Regions from separate parts of the Serratia sp. YWN4 genome, predicted to be linked through region 1. Evidence: predicted binding sites of a transcription regulator. Region 1 holds the regulator's gene; each other region holds the start of a gene.
What was found. The regulator CRP, encoded in region 1, controls carbon source genes, mostly activating them, when cyclic AMP is high. The targets are predictions, from matches to a motif close to ATGTGANNNNNNTCACAT.
Positions count from the first base shown of each region.

Region 2: deoC (deoxyribose-phosphate aldolase) is a predicted target of CRP. The motif match lies at 2,263-2,280, and genes of this name have one in related genera.
Region 3: udp (uridine phosphorylase) is a predicted target of CRP. The motif match lies at 1,920-1,937, and genes of this name have one in related genera.
Region 4: msrB (peptide-methionine (R)-S-oxide reductase MsrB) is a predicted target of CRP. The motif match lies at 1,538-1,555, and genes of this name have one in related genera.

Region 1 covers NZ_CM147696.1:366,688-371,248, forward strand. Annotated here, with positions in the region: gene argD (bifunctional acetylornithine/succinyldiaminopimelate transaminase) at 1-404, shown strand, start outside; gene ACX9GT_RS01665 (YccS/YhfK family putative transporter) at 436-2,511, opposite strand; gene crp (cAMP-activated global transcriptional regulator CRP) at 2,567-3,199, opposite strand; gene ACX9GT_RS01675 (OsmC family protein) at 3,582-3,989, shown strand; gene ACX9GT_RS01680 (LysR substrate-binding domain-containing protein) at 3,992-4,561, opposite strand, start outside.
Region 2 covers NZ_CM147696.1:3,416,563-3,421,123, forward strand. Annotated here, with positions in the region: gene eco (serine protease inhibitor ecotin) at 58-573, opposite strand; gene ACX9GT_RS16110 (phosphatase PAP2 family protein) at 743-1,489, shown strand; gene ybjG (undecaprenyl-diphosphate phosphatase) at 1,499-2,104, shown strand; gene deoC (deoxyribose-phosphate aldolase) at 2,315-2,995, shown strand; gene deoR (DNA-binding transcriptional repressor DeoR) at 3,079-3,843, shown strand; gene ACX9GT_RS16130 (IS630 family transposase) at 4,071-4,561, shown strand, end outside.
Region 3 covers NZ_CM147696.1:5,184,685-5,189,245, forward strand. Annotated here, with positions in the region: gene ACX9GT_RS23875 (DedA family protein) at 1-11, opposite strand, end outside; gene ACX9GT_RS23880 (tyrosine-protein phosphatase) at 101-883, opposite strand; gene udp (uridine phosphorylase) at 1,034-1,795, opposite strand; partial or broken gene ACX9GT_RS23890 (helix-turn-helix domain-containing protein) at 2,093-2,451, shown strand; gene ACX9GT_RS23895 (dienelactone hydrolase family protein) at 2,613-3,449, shown strand; gene fsa (fructose-6-phosphate aldolase) at 3,489-4,154, opposite strand; gene ptsP (phosphoenolpyruvate--protein phosphotransferase) at 4,182-4,561, opposite strand, start outside.
Region 4 covers NZ_CM147696.1:2,903,693-2,908,253, reverse strand. Annotated here, with positions in the region: gene ACX9GT_RS13825 (D-hexose-6-phosphate mutarotase) at 1-249, opposite strand, end outside; gene gapA (glyceraldehyde-3-phosphate dehydrogenase) at 336-1,331, opposite strand; gene msrB (peptide-methionine (R)-S-oxide reductase MsrB) at 1,680-2,093, shown strand; gene ACX9GT_RS13810 (YeaC family protein) at 2,158-2,430, shown strand; gene pncA (bifunctional nicotinamidase/pyrazinamidase) at 2,562-3,194, opposite strand; gene ansA (asparaginase) at 3,212-4,228, opposite strand; gene sppA (signal peptide peptidase SppA) at 4,310-4,561, opposite strand, start outside.

The sequences.
Region 1 (4,561 bases):
CTTCGGTGATGCATGTGGGCACTCACGGCACCACCTATGGTGGCAACCCGCTGGCCTGCGCGGTGGCAGAAGCGGCGCTGGACGTGATCAATACGCCGGAAGTATTGAGCGGTATTGAGCTGCGTCATGATTTATATGTGAAGGCATTGCAGAAAATCGGTGAGAAATACTGCGTTTTCAGCGACATTCGCGGCATGGGCCTGCTGATCGGCGCGGAGTTGACGCCGGAATATCACGGCAAGGCGCGGGACTTCCTGACCGCTGCGGCGGCTCGGGGTTTGATGATCCTCAACGCCGGGCCAAACGTGATTCGCTTTGCGCCTTCGCTGGTGGTGGAACTGAAAGATATCGATGAAGGTATGGCGCGCTTCGAACTGGCAGTGCAGGATGTGATTAACGCTTAAGCCATTTGCAGGGGTGTTGGCCCCTGCAACATCAGCTTTCCCGCAGTTTCCGTTTCAGCCAGATACCGTGATGTGGGCGCTGGCGCCAGGCCAGCGACGAAATGGTGTGCATCACGCTCAGGTGCGAAAGAATACGCAGCAGGTGGCGTTCCATCTCGCTTGGCGGTCGATCGTTATGCAGCGTTGGGGGCTGCATAACGATCTTGCTGGTGCTTGGGCCATCATACTCCAGCCTTTGTTGGCAGCTTTGCAGGGCAATTTCGCAACTTTGCAGATACTCTTTCGCCATCTCTGGCGTCAAGGTGTCGTGCTCGCGCGCCAGAATGGTCAGCGCATTCAGGTGTTCAACAATAAACTGGCTGTGCGTGATCCATAAGCGCATATCCGCCAGATAATCCGACTCAAACCCTGGTTCCTGCATCGCCTGATTGAGCGAGGTGAACAGCGCATTGTGCGCCTGATTGACCTGCATCCGCGCGTAGGCCAGCGTAGCAGGATCCGCCTCCTGTTCTTGCAGCAGCAGGCGTAATGCCGTTTGATCCTGCTCCAGCGCCTGATGGGCGTTCTTACGCAGCAGACCGCTCTGCCATTGCGGCCACAGCCAGATACTCCCGCCAAACACCAGCACGCAGCCAATCAGCGTATCGAGCAGGCGCGGTACCAGAAAATGGGTGCCGTTAAGCGCCAACAATTGCAGGGTATACACCGCGGTGACGGTAAACCCCATCACCGCCAGCCCATAGTTTTTGCGTAATATCAGGTAGGCAGCCAGCGTGATCGCCAGCATGATGCTCAGCGTCAGGTGCTCCGGCAGTTGCAGTTGTAAGAGCCCGGCGGCGATCGCTAACCCGGCCAGCGTGCCGAGGGCACGATGTTGGATCCTGACGCGCGTGGCGTTATAGCCGTTCTGGCTGACCAGCATAATGGTTAGCAGGATCCAATAGGGCTTCGGCAGGTTGAAAATCATACCCAGGCTGCTGCCCACCGCCAGTATGATGCCCAGCCGGGCGGCATTGCGCAGGGCGTTGGACTTCAACGACAGATAGCTCACCACCGCGGGCCAGAACGGTAATCGCGCCTGGTTGGCCATCAGATCGCGCTGATACAGTGGACGCTGGCTGCGTAACAGGCGGGCGATGCGGCTGAAGTGGTAAAAACAGAACTGTCCCACCGGGTTTTCGGCATGCTGCGTGGCCACCTTTTCCAGCGCCGCCAGCTCATTCTTCATACTGAAACGCGCTGAACGCCGGTGATAGAGAATATCGTTGGCCACGATGCGCAAACGCCCGGCAATTACCTGAGCGTTGCGGCGGATAATCGCTTCGGCCTGGCTCTGTTCCACCAGTTTTTGCACTTCTTCTGGCTGATGCAGGCTGACGGTAATGTGTTCTTGCAGATCGAGTGCCACCTGAAAAGTGCGTTGCAGGCGTTTTTGCTCCTGATTATTGGCATGGGGCAGAAAGTTCAACTGCTGATATAACAGGCTGATCAGATCCATCACTTTTTGCTGGCGTTGCAGCAGCGGCGGCAGTGCAGTTTCTGGATCGATGTGCTGGGTCAGCAGCGAATATTTGGCTTCGAAATAGTCTGCCAACTGGATATAGAGCTGGCTCAGGGATTCGCGCATCGGTTGCTCTTTCCACAGTTTGAACCAGAACCAGGTGAACAGCCCGTACCAGGCGGTGCCGACCAGATACAGCAGCGGCGCATGCCAGATCGGCACGTGTCCGGCCATGCTGAGAGAAAAGATGGCGGCGACCAGCGCGGCGGGCAGCAGACGTGCGTGCAGCGGGCTGATTTCACCGCTGACGCCCAGCAACAGCGCCATTGCCAGCATCAGTAAGGGTAACGGGATATGCCACAGCAGCGCCTGTTGCAGCAGCAAACTGCTGAGAGCAAACAGGGAGCCGCCAACGGCCAGACGTTTGAAAAAGCGTTTGTGCGGCGTATCCAACCCGGCGATGTTGCAGCAGGCAGGTACCAGAGAGAACAGCAGGCCGAGTTGCAGGTTGCCCATCAGCAGGAAGAAAACCACCGGCAGGCACAGCACCAGCGTTTGCCGCAGTGCATAGTTGACTTCCGGGTGGTAGATCAGGCGCCGCCACATGATGAATGGGGGGAGTTAAAAAAAACGGCGTATCGCTACGCCGTTTCTTCAATAATTAACGCGTGCCGTAAACGACAATAGTTTTGCCGTGGGCAGAAATCAGGTTTTGATCTTCAAGCATTTTCAGAATACGACCGACGGTTTCACGTGAGCAACCGACGATTTGACCAATTTCCTGGCGGGTAATCTTGATTTGCATGCCATCCGGGTGAGTCATGGCGTCGGGTTGTTTCGCCAGGTTCAGCAGGGTTTGTGCAATGCGGCCGGTAACGTCAAGGAAGGCGAGGTTACCCACTTTCTCTGAGGTGATTTGCAGGCGGTTTGCCATCTGCGCAGACAGGCGCATCAGGATATCCGGATTAACCTGAATCAACTGGCGGAATTTCTTATAGGAAATTTCAGCCACTTCACAGGCTGTTTTCGCTCTAACCCAGGCACTGCGCTCCTGGCCTTCTTCAAATAATCCAAGCTCGCCGATGAAATCCCCCTGGTTAAGGTAGGACAGAATCATCTCTTTGCCTTCTTCATCCTTGATCAGCACCGCCACGGAGCCTTTCACGATGTAGTAGAGCGTTTCGGCCTTTTCACCTTGGTGAATCAGCGTACTCTTTGATGGATATTTGTGGATATGGCAATGAGACAGGAACCATTCAAGAGTCGGGTCTGTTTGCGGTTTGCCGAGAACCATTCGCTGTTATCCTCTGTTGTTATCGCTGCCTTGTATCACAGGGGTCAGAGTTCCCTGTAAAACGTGCTTATAGCCCGGTGTTTTATAGAGTGGCTATCAACAGGTTTTGAGGCATGTTATAGAAATACGCTTGTGCCTTAGCATATTAACTTGCGCCAAGTGCTGCAAGCTACATTCTGTTAACATACCAATATAGGGTCCTTTCCTCGGACATTTCCCTGAAATCGGTGACCTGGAAAGAGTTCTTGCGGCTCTGTTTGTAGCACAGAGTGAAGCGGGTGTCTTGTGTTGTCTCGCTTCAGCATGATTAGCATCAGGTTCCGTTGCCAGTTTCTATGCGAAAGCGTACCCTGATTTTGAGAAATTAACGGGAGTGTACAAAATGCAGGCAAGAGTTAAGTGGGTAGAAGGACTGACATTCTTGGGTGAGTCTGCGTCCGGCCATCAGGTATTAATGGACGGTAACGCGGGCGATAAAGCGCCAAGCCCGATGGAAATGGTCTTGATGTCGGTTGGCGGCTGTAGCGCCATTGATGTCGTCGCCATCCTGCAAAAAGGCCGTAACGATGTTCGTGACTGTGAGGTAAAACTGACCTCGGAGCGCCGTGAAGAAGCACCGCGTCTGTTTACCCATATCAACCTGCATTTTATCGTCACCGGCAAAGGGCTGACCGACAAGATTGTTGAGCGTGCGGTTAACCTCTCTGCCGAGAAGTATTGCTCGGTCTCGCTGATGCTGAGCAAGGCCGCCAGCGTGACCCACAGCTTTGAAATCTGCGACGTTGCCTGAAGCTACCAGAGGTAACTGTGGCAGTGGTTGCTCAATAAATGCAAAAATCGCCGCGCCGTGATGGTTAGCGGCGATTTTTGTGAGTACAGCACGCAGTACTGCGCCTGCGGCAGGCTGTCGATCGGCAACGTCACCAGTTTTTGCTGCAAATGGAAAGGCGTGTTCATCGCCCGCGCGACAATGGTCAGATAGTCTGCCTCCAACACCATATTCAATCCGCATACCGCCGAATCCGAACGAATGGGCCTATTGGTCAATTGCTGATAAAAGCTGCCGAGTACCGATTGCAGCTGTTGATAATAACCCATGTCGGTTTCTGGCAGCAGCCATTTGGCTCCGTACAGTTCATCCAGTGATGTCGCCTGTGCCAGAGGATGCCCGCGGCGCGCAATAATGCAAAACGGGGCTGTGAACAGTGGGGTGCAGATTAAATGTTGCAGCGGCATGTCTGGGGTCACCGTGCCGATGGCAAAATCCAGTTGGCCTGTGTGCAAGGCTGGCAACAGAGTGGAGAGCTGTGCTTCACGGATCAGCAGATTGGCCTGCGGGGCGGAAGCCTTGAAGAGATCGAC
Region 2 (4,561 bases), 2.5 Mb from region 1:
GTCGACGCTGACCGGCAGATTAGGTTGATGAAGAGAGACTTGGCAAACCTAACGGACTTATTTCACTACCGCACGCCCAATAGTCTCGCTGGCAGACCAGATGCGGTAACGTACTTCAACCTCTTTCGGCACGTAAACCACGATCGGCAGTCTGCTGTTGTAACGCTGCATCGCTGCATCGCCCAAGTTAGCGGCAACAAACTCCTGCCGCTTGCTGTTATCCGGGCAGGCCATCATCGTGGATGCGGGTGCAGAAAGTTTTGACAGCACCAGATAGTCATAGCCCCAACCGGCTAGCGTTCTGCTTTCCAAATTGCCGCCCATCATGTGCCGGTTACAGTCCACTTCCAGCGTGTTACCGATCAGCAGTTCTACTTTGAAGTTCTGCTCATTTTCCTGTTTCGGCAGGTAAATTACCTGACGGCTCATCCCCTTCTCTGCTTTTGGGAATGGCGCGACCTTTTCCAACGGTTGCAGGCTGAGATCGCCATTTTCGCTGGCCGCTGTTGCGGCAACCGCGCTGGCAGAGGCCACCATCAGCAGGCCGGTAAACGCAAAAGAAAGCTTATTCATTTTTTATCCCTATGATTCATGGCGTAATACTGCGGTACGTTAGCACAATGTACAGATCCTAATTATAGGTTAAATCTGGATATCCTCTCGTTTTACCAGGTCCAACTTCACAACCCATTAAGGTTTTCTTAAGCCGGAATTATTACAGTAGTGTTATTCGTTACCGCCAATGAGCTACCGCGTGATCTCAGAATCTTCATTAAATCAATCCTCAACAACGATGCAAATTAAGACTGATGTTCTTTACACCCTGTCAACATCCTTTTACCGTTGGCAAGTTTTTGGCTTGCTTCTGACCGGATTACTATTTATCTGGCTGTCACGTAATGAACAATTGGACTGGATGCTCAGCAATTACTGGTATGACGCCGCAAGCCAGCGTTTTCCTTGGCAGAACAATGCCTGGCTGGATCTGATCAATCACCGCCTATTGAAGATCGGGGTTATCACCGGTTCGGTGCTCGCGCTTTTTTGGGGTATTTACCGCCGCAATACGCGTTTGATCGTCACGATGTTACTGGTCGGTGTCGGGCCATTGGTTGTTGGTATCTTGAAAGCGGTCAGTGCCCATTCCTGCCCGTGGGATCTGCTGGAGTACGGCGGCAAAGCCATGGCGTTTCCGCTGTTTGGCGCTACACCTGCATTCCCAGGGCCAGGTCGTTGTTTTCCCGGTGGTCATGCCTCCAGTGGTTTTGCCCTGATGGCACTGTTCTTCCTGTTTTATCCGCAACGCCCGCGCCTCGCTTATTGGTGCTGGTTCGGTGGTATCGCCTGCGGCATGCTGATGGGATTTGGTCAGATCATGCGCGGAGCACATTTTCTTACCCACAACCTGTGGGCTGGGTGGTGGGTCTGGTTCAGCCAACTGGCTGTTTATTGGTGGGTTAGCGGTTATTTCAGCCGCAAGATGAGGTAATACATCATGATGGAGCAATTGAACTACTTTCTTTTCGCCTGGATCAATGCCACCCCGGCCAGCCCGGAATGGTTGATCGATCTTGCCACGTTTTTTGCACGGGATCTGATCGTCATTATTCCGTTACTGATTGTCGGTTTGTGGTTCTGGGGGCCACAACAGAAATTGCATTCACAGCGAGAAGTGGTGGCCAAGGCGACAATTGCTCTGTTATTTGCCATGAGTACCGCTGCTGCTATTGGTATGTTACTGCCACACGAACGGCCATTTGCGGTCGGTGTTGGCTATACCTTCCTGGCGCACGCGCCAGACAGTTCCTTCCCCAGCGATCATGGCACCGCCATCTTCACTTTCGCACTGGCTTTTCTATGCTGGCACCGTGCCTGGTCAGGTACTCTGCTGATGGGTGTTGCGGTAGCCATTGCCTGGGCTCGCGTATTCCTTGGCGTCCATTGGCCGTTGGATATGGTTGGTGGCTTCCTGGTGGGGCTTGTGGGTTGCCTGTTCGCACAACTGGTATGGAACCTGTTTGGTGAAGCGATCGCTAACCAACTCACACGCCTGTATCACTTCCTGTTTGCTTTCCCGATCCGCAAAGGATGGGTGAAAGAGTAATACCTCCACAGGCAGGGGCCATCTACCTCTGCCTGTCTGCGTTTTATCTCCCTCAACGTGAGTTGCAGGCCAAATGTTATTTAAATAACATTGTCAAACTAGCCATGTTAAAAACCCCCCTATCCCCAATAACAGCAGCTATCAATCAGCAAAGCTGAATGTTAGAATAATCACATTCAGCGCTACATTAACGACCTCATAGGGATCAGCATGACCACCGAACAGATTGACTATGCCCACTATATCGACCACACCCTTTTGGCGATGGATGCCACCGAAAGCCAAATAGCCAAACTGTGTGAAGAAGCACAGCTGCATAATTTTTATGCGGTATGCGTAAACTCCGGCTATGTTCCGCTGGCGGCACACCTGTTGCAGGAAAGCGAAGTGAAAGTCTGCTCAGTCATCGGTTTCCCGCTGGGCGCAGGTCTGACCGTCGCCAAGGCGTTCGAGGCCAAAGCGGCCATCGCCGCAGGCGCTCAGGAGATCGATATGGTCATCAACATCGGTTGGTTGAAAAGCGGCCTGCTGGACGATGTACAAGCCGATATCGCTGCGGTGCGTGAGGTTTGTGCGGCCATTCCGTTGAAGGTTATCTTGGAAACCTGCCTGCTCAGCGATGAGCAAATCACGCAAGTCTGTGAGATGTGCCGCGAACTCGATGTCGCCTTCGTTAAAACCTCTACAGGTTTCAGCACCGGCGGAGCGCGTGAAGAGCACGTCAAACTGATGCGTGCCACCGTGGGCAGTGAAATGGGCGTGAAAGCCTCCGGGGCGGTACGTGACCGGGCCACCGCCGGGAAAATGATCGCCGCTGGTGCTACGCGCATCGGCACCAGTTCAGGCGTGGCCATTGTTTCAGGCGATAGCGCCGTAGCCGGTAGTTACTGAATATCGACACCGAGATTGATGCGGGGTAGCGCTGCTCGTGCGCCCCGCATTGGGGTGTGGAATGCTTAGCAACAGGAGAACAGATGGAAAAGCGGCGTGAAGATCGTATCAACCGGTTAATTCAGGCATTAAAGCGTTCCGACAAGATCCATCTAAAAGAGGCTGCCGCGCTGTTAGGCGTCTCGGAAATGACCATTCGCCGCGATCTCAATGCCGAGCCTGCCGCCGTAGTTTTGCTTGGCGGTTACGTGGTAGCGGAACCGCGCAGCCATGGCGTAACCCACTATTTTGTCTCTGACCAACAGGCTAAGCAGGTAGCTGAGAAACAGCGCATCGGCATGCTGGCCGCACCGTTGATCAATAAAAACGATACGGTATTTTTTGACTGTGGCACGACTACGCCAGCCATCATTAACGCGATTGCGGACGACCTGGCCTTCACCGCCGTATGCCATTCACTCAATACCTTTTTGGTATTGCAGGCTAAACCCAACTGCAAGGTGATCCTGTGTGGCGGCGAGTTCAAGCCGAACAACGCCATTTTTGCCACGGTTGGCCAGCATAATGAACTCGAACATATCTGCCCCAACATTGCCTTTATCTCTGCGGCGGGTATTAACCTGCAACAAGGTGCCACCTGCTTCAACTTTGACGAACTGGATATGAAGCACAAAGCCATAGCCATGGCGCAGCAAAAGATTCTGGTGGTGGATCACAGCAAATTTGGTCAAACCAGACCGGCCTGCATCGGCCCGCTGACACAGTTTGACCGGATCATTACCGATCGCAAACCTGAAAGCGAGTTCACCAAATTCTTCAGTGAACAGGCGATCACCATCCGATTTTAGCTCGCGCCTCGTGATTTTCTGTACGAATTAACAGCAATTAAACCTAAGAAATAGCTTATTATCCATAATTGCAGGTTAATGAATTGCAACAGCTTGCCGTGGTTATTATTTCGTACGAAATAAAATTGCCGAAAATTAAATCAAGTCGCTCTGAGTGAGAATATTATATACCCGTGATCATTGAAGATGCTTGATTTTGTTGATGAAGAGGATCATGCTTTCATCCCATGAAGATATTTATCACCGCTGAGCAAAAAATCGAACTCGAACGCCGGCATGATTCCAGCCGGGACAAACACGTTTGCGATCGTATTAAAGCCGTACTTCTCGCCTCCGAAGGTTGGAGTTCGGTCATGATTGCTCAGGCTCTGCGCCTGCATCAGACCACTGTTGACCACCATATCAGCGAATATCTGAATAAAGGGAAGTTGAAACCCGAAAATGGTGGCTCTGATGGCATGCTCAGCACAGAAAAAACCGAACAGCTTATCAGCCACTTAACTCAACATTTATTCCATCATACTGTCCAGATTGTGGCCTACGTGGCACAAAAATGGGGTGTCATATACAGCGTCCCAGGAATGAACAAATGGCTGCACCGGCATGGCTTCAGCTATAAGAAACCCTCAGGCGTACCCCATAAATTCAGTGAAGAGAAACAGCAACAGTTCATTGAATATTATGAAGAATTAAAAGTTGCCACGAGAGGTGAACCGAT
Region 3 (4,561 bases), 720 kb from region 1:
TTGAGACTCAATAGCAGGCTCCTTAAGCGAAAAATCCAGCCCCAAGGATACGCAATGCCAGCCCGCCTTGGTTAAACCTTGGCTAAACATGCCGCTATTGTTATTCCAGATAGACCGCCTGTAACTGCTCACGCTGGTTTTGCCCCAGCCCGTATTCGCTTTCCAACCAGCGATCGGCAGTACCATATTGTTCGCGAATACAGCCCAGCGCCGTCATCAGGAACTCTTCACGCGCACTCAACACATGGGCGAACTGCGCCAACGCGGCCGTATTCAAGCGAACGGAAAGCTGATCCAGCATATGCTCGCGGAAGGCCGCCAGCGTAGTTTCGGTCAGCAAGTAATCTTCAACCACCGTGGCCTCATCCGCTCCGAGCGCCAGCAACACCAGCGCCGAACCAACCCCGGTGCGATCTTTACCCACCGCACAGTGCTGCACAATCGCCCCGGGTTCAGGCGTGGTCAGCAATTGTGTCAGTTGGCGGTAGGCCGCATTGTTAAACGGCAGACGGCGGTACAGCTCCAGCATAAACGCCTGGGCATTGAACCTGGCCAACGTTTCGTTGGTGAGCTTCTCCAGGTTGGCATTCACTTCGCTGCTGAGCGGGTTCGCCGGGAAATGGTGATAATCCGCTCCCTGCCACAGCACATCCGGCTTGGCCTGCACTTCGTCAGCATCGCGGTAATCAAGCACCGAACGTATCGGCACTCCGGCCAGAAAAGCACAGTCGCTTTCGGTCAGGCGTTCCAGTGAGCCGGAACGGAACAGCAACCCACGTTTGATGCGGCGGCCATCGGCCACGCTGTTACCGCCGAGATCGCGGAAGTTGATGCCACCGTCAAGCGGGGCCAGTGAAGGATGAAGCAGGGGCTGGGCGATCATAGACATCCTCATAGCGATTATCTTGGGGAAATGTCATCACAAGTACCGGCCTGAAAAAGCGACCACGAGCATGACACAAGTGACTATCACCGTAACAGATTATAACAAGATGGAAAAACGGGCCGTTAAACGGCCCGAAATTGGCAAGGGTTACAACAGACGACGGGCAGCCTCGACCACAATCTGCACGGCCTGGCTTTCGGTTTTCTGCATGGTTTCCGCGTCAGGGATCTCCTGCTGGGTGCGGTTGACGATCACCCCGGCCACCATCCCGGCGCGCAGGCCCTGGCTGGCACACATGGTCAGCAGAGTCGCGGATTCCATTTCATAGTTCATGACACCCATAGATTGCCACTCGGCCATCGAGCCTTGGAAACGGCTGACCACCCGGCCGGAATAGGTGTCGTAACGCTCCTGGCCTGGGTAGAAGGTGTCGGAAGAGGCAGTGACGCCAATATGGGTCGTCGCACCGCTGGCTTTGGCCGCTGCCACCAGCGCCGTGGTACAGGCAAAATCGGCCACCGCCGGGAACTCCAGTGGCGCAAAGTGCAGGCTGGCACCGTCGAGGCGCACTGCCGCCGTGGTAACCAGCACATCACCCACATTAATATTGCTTTGGATCGCGCCGGTGGTGCCGATGCGCAAGAAAGTACGAATGCCCAGCTGTGCCAGCTCTTCAACCGCAATCGACGTCGATGGGCCGCCGATCCCGGTGGAACAAACGATGATCGCTTTGCCATCCAGCTCTGCACGCCATGAGGTAAATTCTCGATGTGATGCCAGATGCACCGGGTTTTCCATCAGCTTGGCAATTTTCTCTACGCGCTGCGGATCGCCGGGAACGATGGCGAGCGTCGCTCCTTGTAAATCGTTTTTAGTGAGGCCGAGATGGAAAACGTCAGATTGAGACATAGGAGACTCCTCTTGGATCCTGTTTATTGGGAGGAACAAAAAAGCACTCTACTGAAAATCGTCGGCTATTTTTGTGAATTAATTCACCATTAATTAAGAAACAAAAAATTAAATTACAAATATTTTGTGATTTTAATCACATAAAAAGGCGTATTGAACCACTAGATAAGTTTAGCTGGTGTAAGAAGATGAATCCCAATATGGGACTTTTTGCTTATGTTAGTCCCGCTACGGGACTAACATGCACAGGTACCCATCGCCAGTATGATGCTGAAACCGTCGAATTGGAGTAACAACATGCAAATCAAACCGATCCGTAACGAAGATGACTATCAGGCAGCCCTGAATGCTGTTTCTCCCCTGTTTGATAATGAGCCGGAAATGGGTTCACCTGAAGGAGATTTCTTTGAAGTCATGTGCCTGCTTATCGAAGAGTACGAAAAAAAGCATTACCCCATTGAGCCTCAACTCCCATTGAGGCAATAAAATTTCGGATGGAACAACAGGGCTTGACGATCAAGGATTTAGAACCCGCTATCGGTCGATCAAACCGGGTGTACGAAGTTCTTAACGGAACTCGTCAGTTAACCCTACCGATGATCCGTAATTTGCATAAGCAATTTAAGATCCCGCTAGAGAGCCTGGTTGGCCTTTAGCCGCATTTGCCGGAAATATATCGCTGCTCATCAACGGGGCCTGACCCATTTTAGTCACAGCTTCAATGGCTAAAAATACCCCACAAGATGCCAATACGCGGTAATCTTGCCTATAGTTAACCGTTCCCGAGCTTTTCTCTCATTGATTGCATGGAGACCGCATGAAAACCGAACAAGAGATAATATTAAAGCAGGCTCAGGGGGGATTTGCCCCGGCAGTGACACCGCTAGCCACATCGACGATGCAAACCGATGAACAGGGTATCCATACCGGGGAAACCACTATTCCTTCACAGGGCGACGAACTCCCGGCGTATATCGCCAAACCCGCCGATCACCCAGGGCCACTCCCGGTGATATTGGTGGTGCAGGAGATTTTCGGCGTGCATGAACATATTCAGGATCTGTGTCGCCGCCTGGCGAAACAGGGCTATCTGGCAATTGCCCCGGAACTCTATTTCCGCCAAGGGGACGCCAGAGATTACAGCGAAATCAGCGATCTTCTGCAAAACTTGGTCAGCAAAGTGCCAGACAATCAAGTGCTGGCCGATCTGGACCATACCGCACACTGGGCAACGCGCCACGGCGGTGATGCCAACAAGCTGGCGATCACCGGTTTCTGCTGGGGCGGGCGTATCACCTGGTTATATGCCGCACATAATCCGCAGTTGAAAGCCGCTGTAGCCTGGTATGGCAAACTGGTGGGGGAGAAAACCCTGAACTCACCGAAGCACCCGGTTGATATCGCGACGCATCTCTCCGCGCCAGTGCTGGGCCTGTATGGCGGCCAGGATGGCAGCATTCCGCAGGAGACAGTGGAAAGCATGCGCCAAGCGATCCGTGCGGCCAACGCTGATGCCGAGATCGTGGTTTACCCCGAGGCGGGCCATGCGTTCCATGCTGATTACCGCCCAAGCTATCACGCCGAAGCCTCCGCCGACGGTTGGCAACGCATGCTCAGTTGGTTTATCCAGCACGGCGTAGTGGGTGTGAAATAATCGTCAGGGGCACCTTGGCCCCTGATTCACTTTTCTGCCTTACCCCAACTGCAGTGAACCAAATGCCCCACGCCAATCGTGCTCAAACTTATCTACCGCAGCCTGCACCGCGGGCGTACTGATAAACTGCTCGGCCACGTCCACTGGCAAAGTGATAGCTTTGCACCCTACCAGCAGGCACTCCAGCGCCTGGCGCGGGGTTTTGAAACTGGCAGCCAATACCTTAGCCTGCGGTACATGCAGTGCCAGCAACTGTTGCAGTTCCTGAACGGTAGCAATGCCATTGCCGCCCTGCGCATCGACCCGGTTGACGTAAGGTGCCACATATTCCGTTCCCGCCAAAGCGGCCAGCAACCCCTGCGCTGCGCCATATACCGCCGTGCCCAACGTCGGGATGCCCATTCCACGCAACGTTTTGATCGCCGCCAAACCTTCTGCCGTTACCGGTACTTTCACCACCAGGCCTGCAACCCGCTGGCTGAGCAATACCGCCTCTTCCACCATCTGCTCAGCCGTGGCAGCCAGTACTTGGGCAAACAGTTTTCCTTCTCCACCCAATGCATCACGCAATGCGGGGAGCACTTCCCATAGCGATGTGCGCGATGCGGCAACAATGCTCGGGTTAGTCGTCACACCGTACAACGGCAGAACACGCGCTAAACGCTTCACCGCGCTGATATCAGCGGTATCCAGATAGAGTTCCATGATTACTCCTTAAAGCCAAAAAAAGGTTTACAGTTCAAGTTCCTGTTGCAGCAGTGATTCCACCTGTTGGGCAGAATTGGCATTCACCAAGGCATCACGGAAACCTTCATGCATGATGCGCCGCGCCAATTTGGAGAAAATACGCATATGCTGATCGCCTGCGACATGTTTATTCAGCGTCAGCATGATGATGAACTGTGCCTCCTCATCGCCCCAGGCTACCGGGTGCGCCAACTTGGCTACGCTGATGGTGGATTGTTCGATATGTTCGGATTTGGTGTGTGGAATGGCAAAGCCAAAACCCAGACCGGTGGAAAACACCGCTTCGCGCGCCCACAGATCGGCCATCAGCTTGCGCGGATAACGGCAACGTTCGGCCAGCAACAGGTTATCCACCATGCCTTTGA
Region 4 (4,561 bases), 2.5 Mb from region 1:
CCAGGGCCAGCAAATTGGAACGCCGCCACGGATCGCGATGCCTTCTTTGAACGGGGTATTGTCGCTTAGCCAGATCACCGGCCGATCGCCGTTGGGTTGCCAGGCTAGCAAATGTGCACCCTGCAAAGTAATGGCAGCACGTACTTTAGGGTGGGTAACTACCACGACCGGCAGTTCATCCAACTGTCGTTGGCTGATAAAGGGAGTGATTTGTTCGGTAACGGGTAGGGTGAAGATTTTTTCGTACACGTAAATTGCCTTCTTTTCGCCGCAAAAAACCAGTAAAAAGGGCGACAATAATGTCGCCCTCGTCATCAACTGCACATCATGCCATATTATTTGGAGATGTGAGAGATCAGATCCAGTACTTTGTTGGAATAACCGGTTTCGTTATCGTACCAAGAAACCAGTTTCACAAAGGTGTCGCTCAGAGCAATACCGGCTTTCGCATCGAATACGGAAGTCAGTTTTTCGCCGTTGAAATCGGTAGAAACCACTTCGTCTTCGGTATAACCCAGCACGCCTTTCAGCTCGCCTTCAGAAGCGGCTTTGATAGCAGCACAGATTTCTTTGTAAGAAGCGGGTTTTGCCAGACGAGCAGTCAGGTCAACCACAGACACGTTCGGAGTAGGAACGCGGAACGCCATACCGGTCAGTTTGCCGTTCAGTTCTGGGATGACTTTACCTACTGCTTTAGCAGCACCGGTAGAAGAAGGGATGATGTTCTGGGCTGCGCCGCGGCCGCCGCGCCAGTCTTTATGAGACGGGCCATCAACGGTTTTCTGAGTTGCGGTAGTGGCATGAACCGTGGTCATCAGCGCTTCAACGATGCCGAACTTGTCGTTGATCACTTTAGCCAGTGGTGCCAGGCAGTTGGTGGTGCAAGAAGCGTTAGAAACGATTTCTTGGCCAGCGTAAGATTTGTGGTTCACGCCCATAACAAACATCGGGGTGTCATCTTTAGATGGGCCAGTCAGAACCACTTTCTTCGCGCCTGCAGCGATATGTTTACGCGCAGTTTCGTCGGTCAGGAACAAACCAGTGGCTTCAGCAACGACGTCAACGTTGACTTCGTTCCATTTCAGGTTAGCCGGATCTCTTTCTGAGGTACAACGGATGGTTTTACCGTTAACAACCAGGTGGCCGTCTTTAACTTCTACAGTACCGTTGAAACGGCCATGGGTAGAGTCGTACTTCAGCATGTAAGCCATGTACTCTGCGTCTAACAGATCGTTGATTGCAACGATTTCGATGTCAGAACGTTCCTGAGCAGCACGGAAAACAATGCGACCGATACGGCCAAAACCGTTGATACCTACTTTGATAGTCATATATTCCACCAGCTATTTGTTAGTGAATAAAAGGTTGGTTGTAAAATTACAAAAACCTTACCCAGCGTCAAGCGGAATCGTGTCAATTCTTGCGGCAAATCAAACCACAGAACCGGTTTTGCACGCTTATTGCACATTCCATTCACGTTTACCCTCACAAAGATATGGGGGCAAACTGCTAAGTATAAAGTCCGTACGTGCAATATATGTGATATTGATCACATATGGCTGCGGCGTAACCTTTATGCCGTACAGTTTAGGCCAAAAAGGCCAGCAGCGTTGTTAATTTTTTGTTATTATTACCCATTGTTTTCGTTGATATTATCCACATTTCCGGGAATCGCACAAATGGCTAAAGAGACAACCCCTAACCAACCAGCCACGGAACTGAATGAAATCCAACGCTATGTGACACAGGAACGTGGCACAGAAGCACCTTATTCCGGCAAGTTGCTGCACAACAAGCGTGAAGGGGTATACCACTGCCTGTGCTGTAATGCACCGTTGTTCTACTCCGATAGCAAGTATGATTCTGGCTGCGGATGGCCCAGTTTCTACCAACCGGTTTCGGATGATGCCATTCTTTATCTTGATGATAACTCGCATAATATGCATCGGGTCGAGATCCGTTGTGGTCATTGCGATGCGCATCTGGGGCATGTGTTCCCAGACGGTCCGCAACCAACGGGTGAGCGTTACTGTGTTAACTCTGCTTCATTGAGTTTCACCGACGGCGAGAATGGTGAGAAAACGGCGGGTTAAGTAGTAAATCGATCAACAAAATCGATTCAGCTAATTATTCATCTTTGAGTGAGGAAACGCATAGATGGAAGTGAAAGATCTGATTGCAGCCATGACGCCAGAAATTTACCAGCGCTTGATGCAGGCGGTGGAGTTGGGTAAATGGCCAGACGGTGTTGCCCTGACGCCGGAGCAGAAAGAGAATAGCCTGCAAGCAGTGATGCTATGGCAGTCGATGCACAATGCCGATCCGCAACATATGAGCATTGGTACCGATGGGCAGATTGTGATGAAAAGCAAACAGGAGTTGAAGCAGCAGTTCGCTGCCGAGCCTCTGATCAAACTGAAACCGCAATAACTTCTCGAGTAGGGCGATGCTGGCATCGCCCTGGCTGCTTTACTTTCTAGCGTAATGAAATTTCAGTTAACGTCTGGGCCAGATGGTGATTATTGTCGACACCGTAATTCCCAGAACATCGCCCCGCCTAATTAACGTTGAATAAACTGTGACAGTGTCACTAATTGCGCACCGGCCTGCTGCATTGCTAACAGCGCCTGTTGGCTATCTTGCGGTTGCAGATTGACGCCGCGGCATCCTTCCGTGATCACCAGGGTTTGATAGCCCAGATGCAGAGCGTCCAGCACGCTGAATTTCACACAGTAATCCGTCGCCAATCCCATCACGGCAAGATGCGTAACCCCCTGAGATTTCAACCAGCTATCGAGAGCTGTTTGCGTGCGGTGGCCGTTATCAAAGAACGCGCTGTAGCTGTCGATGTCCGGGTTTTCACCTTTGCGAAACACGGCGGTCAGCGCTTGCTGCCGGAGTTGCGGATGAAATGCGGCTCCTGGGGTTCCTTGAACGCAGTGGACTGGCCACCAGACCTGCGGCAAACCTTCGAGTTCACCGAACGTGCCGACGGTGGCATGAGAATTCACCGCAAAGCTGCGGTGATTGGCTGGGTGCCAATCCTGGCTGGCAATCACCATTTCATGTCGAGCCAGGCAGGCCTCGATGGCCTGATTAGCAATAGCGATGGTTTGATCGCCTTCGGCCACCGCCAGTGCGCCACCGGGGCAAAAATCGTTTTGCAAATCAATCAACAGCAGGGCAGTTTTCATTTCAACTCCGAGATGGGTTAACCCGCAGCGCTCAGTTCGCCACGCAGATCCTGTTGCATCTGGCTGCGGATATCTTCTGGCGTCAGCGGTTGGCTCAGCAGGTAATGCAGTTTGGTCAGGGCAGCTTCTACCGTCATATCAAAGCCGCTGATAACGCCAGCATGGGCCAGGGCATTACCGGTGGCATATCCCCCCATGTTGACCCGGCCTGAGATGCACTGAGTCAGGTTAACCACTACGATGCCACGCGCAGAGGCGTCGCGCAATTCATCCACCAGCTCCGCTTTTTGTGGCGCATTGCCGACCCCGTAGGAGCGCAAAATCAGAGCTTTTACCGGTTGCAGCAAGAAGTTACGCACTACCGCCCCGGAAATCCCCGGATAGATGGTGACCACACCGATCGGCTGCGGCGTAATGTTATGTACTTTCAACTCACCATTACACACCGGTGATGCGATGCCGGTTTGGCGGCGGATATGGATCCCAGCTTCCAATAACGGCGGCAGATTTGGTGAAGCGAAGGCGTCAAAACCATCGGCATGGGCTTTAGTCGTGCGATTGCCACGAAACAGTTTGTTGTTGAAGAACAGGCTGACTTCATTGACCGGATGATTGGCGGCCAGATACAGCGCATTCAGCAGGTTGGTCTGGCCGTCGGAACGGAGTTCTGCCAGCGGAATCTGTGACCCTGTCACAATAACCGGCTTGTCCAGGTTCTCCAACATGAACGACAGCGCCGAGGCGGTAAAAGCCATGGTATCGGTGCCGTGCAGGATGACGAAGCCGTCATATTGGTCGTAATGCTGTTTAATATCATCGGCAATATGTTGCCAGTCTTCTGGTGTCATATCGGAAGAATCGATCAGCGGTGCATATTCATGGATAGTGAAATCTGGCATTTCCGGGCGATGGAATTCGGGCATCAGTGACAGTTGGTGTTGCAGGTGGCCAGAAACCGGGATATAGCCGTGCTCGGAACGTTGCATCCCGATCGTCCCACCGGTATAGGCGACGTAAATGGATTTCTTGTGCATAGCATCAGTCTTAATAGCTTTCAGATGAGCTGAATTATAGGGGGAAAAAGCCCGGCGGATGCCGGGCCAGAGATTAATGCGCTAACGGACTTCTCCGCAGGTCAGGCAGAGAGCATAACGGTGCTGCGGATCGTTCAGATTATTAAACAGACCCGGTTGATCTTTCACCGCCAAAGCGACGGAAGCCAACGGAGCGGGCAGTATCGACTGGATGGCGGCGGGTAACATCGCATGGATGGAAACACCAAATTGGCTGAGGATCATATCCGCCAAACTTGGGTTATCCACGAACCAGTTAAGCTGCCACTGCGGCAATTTGGCCAACTCGGCGGC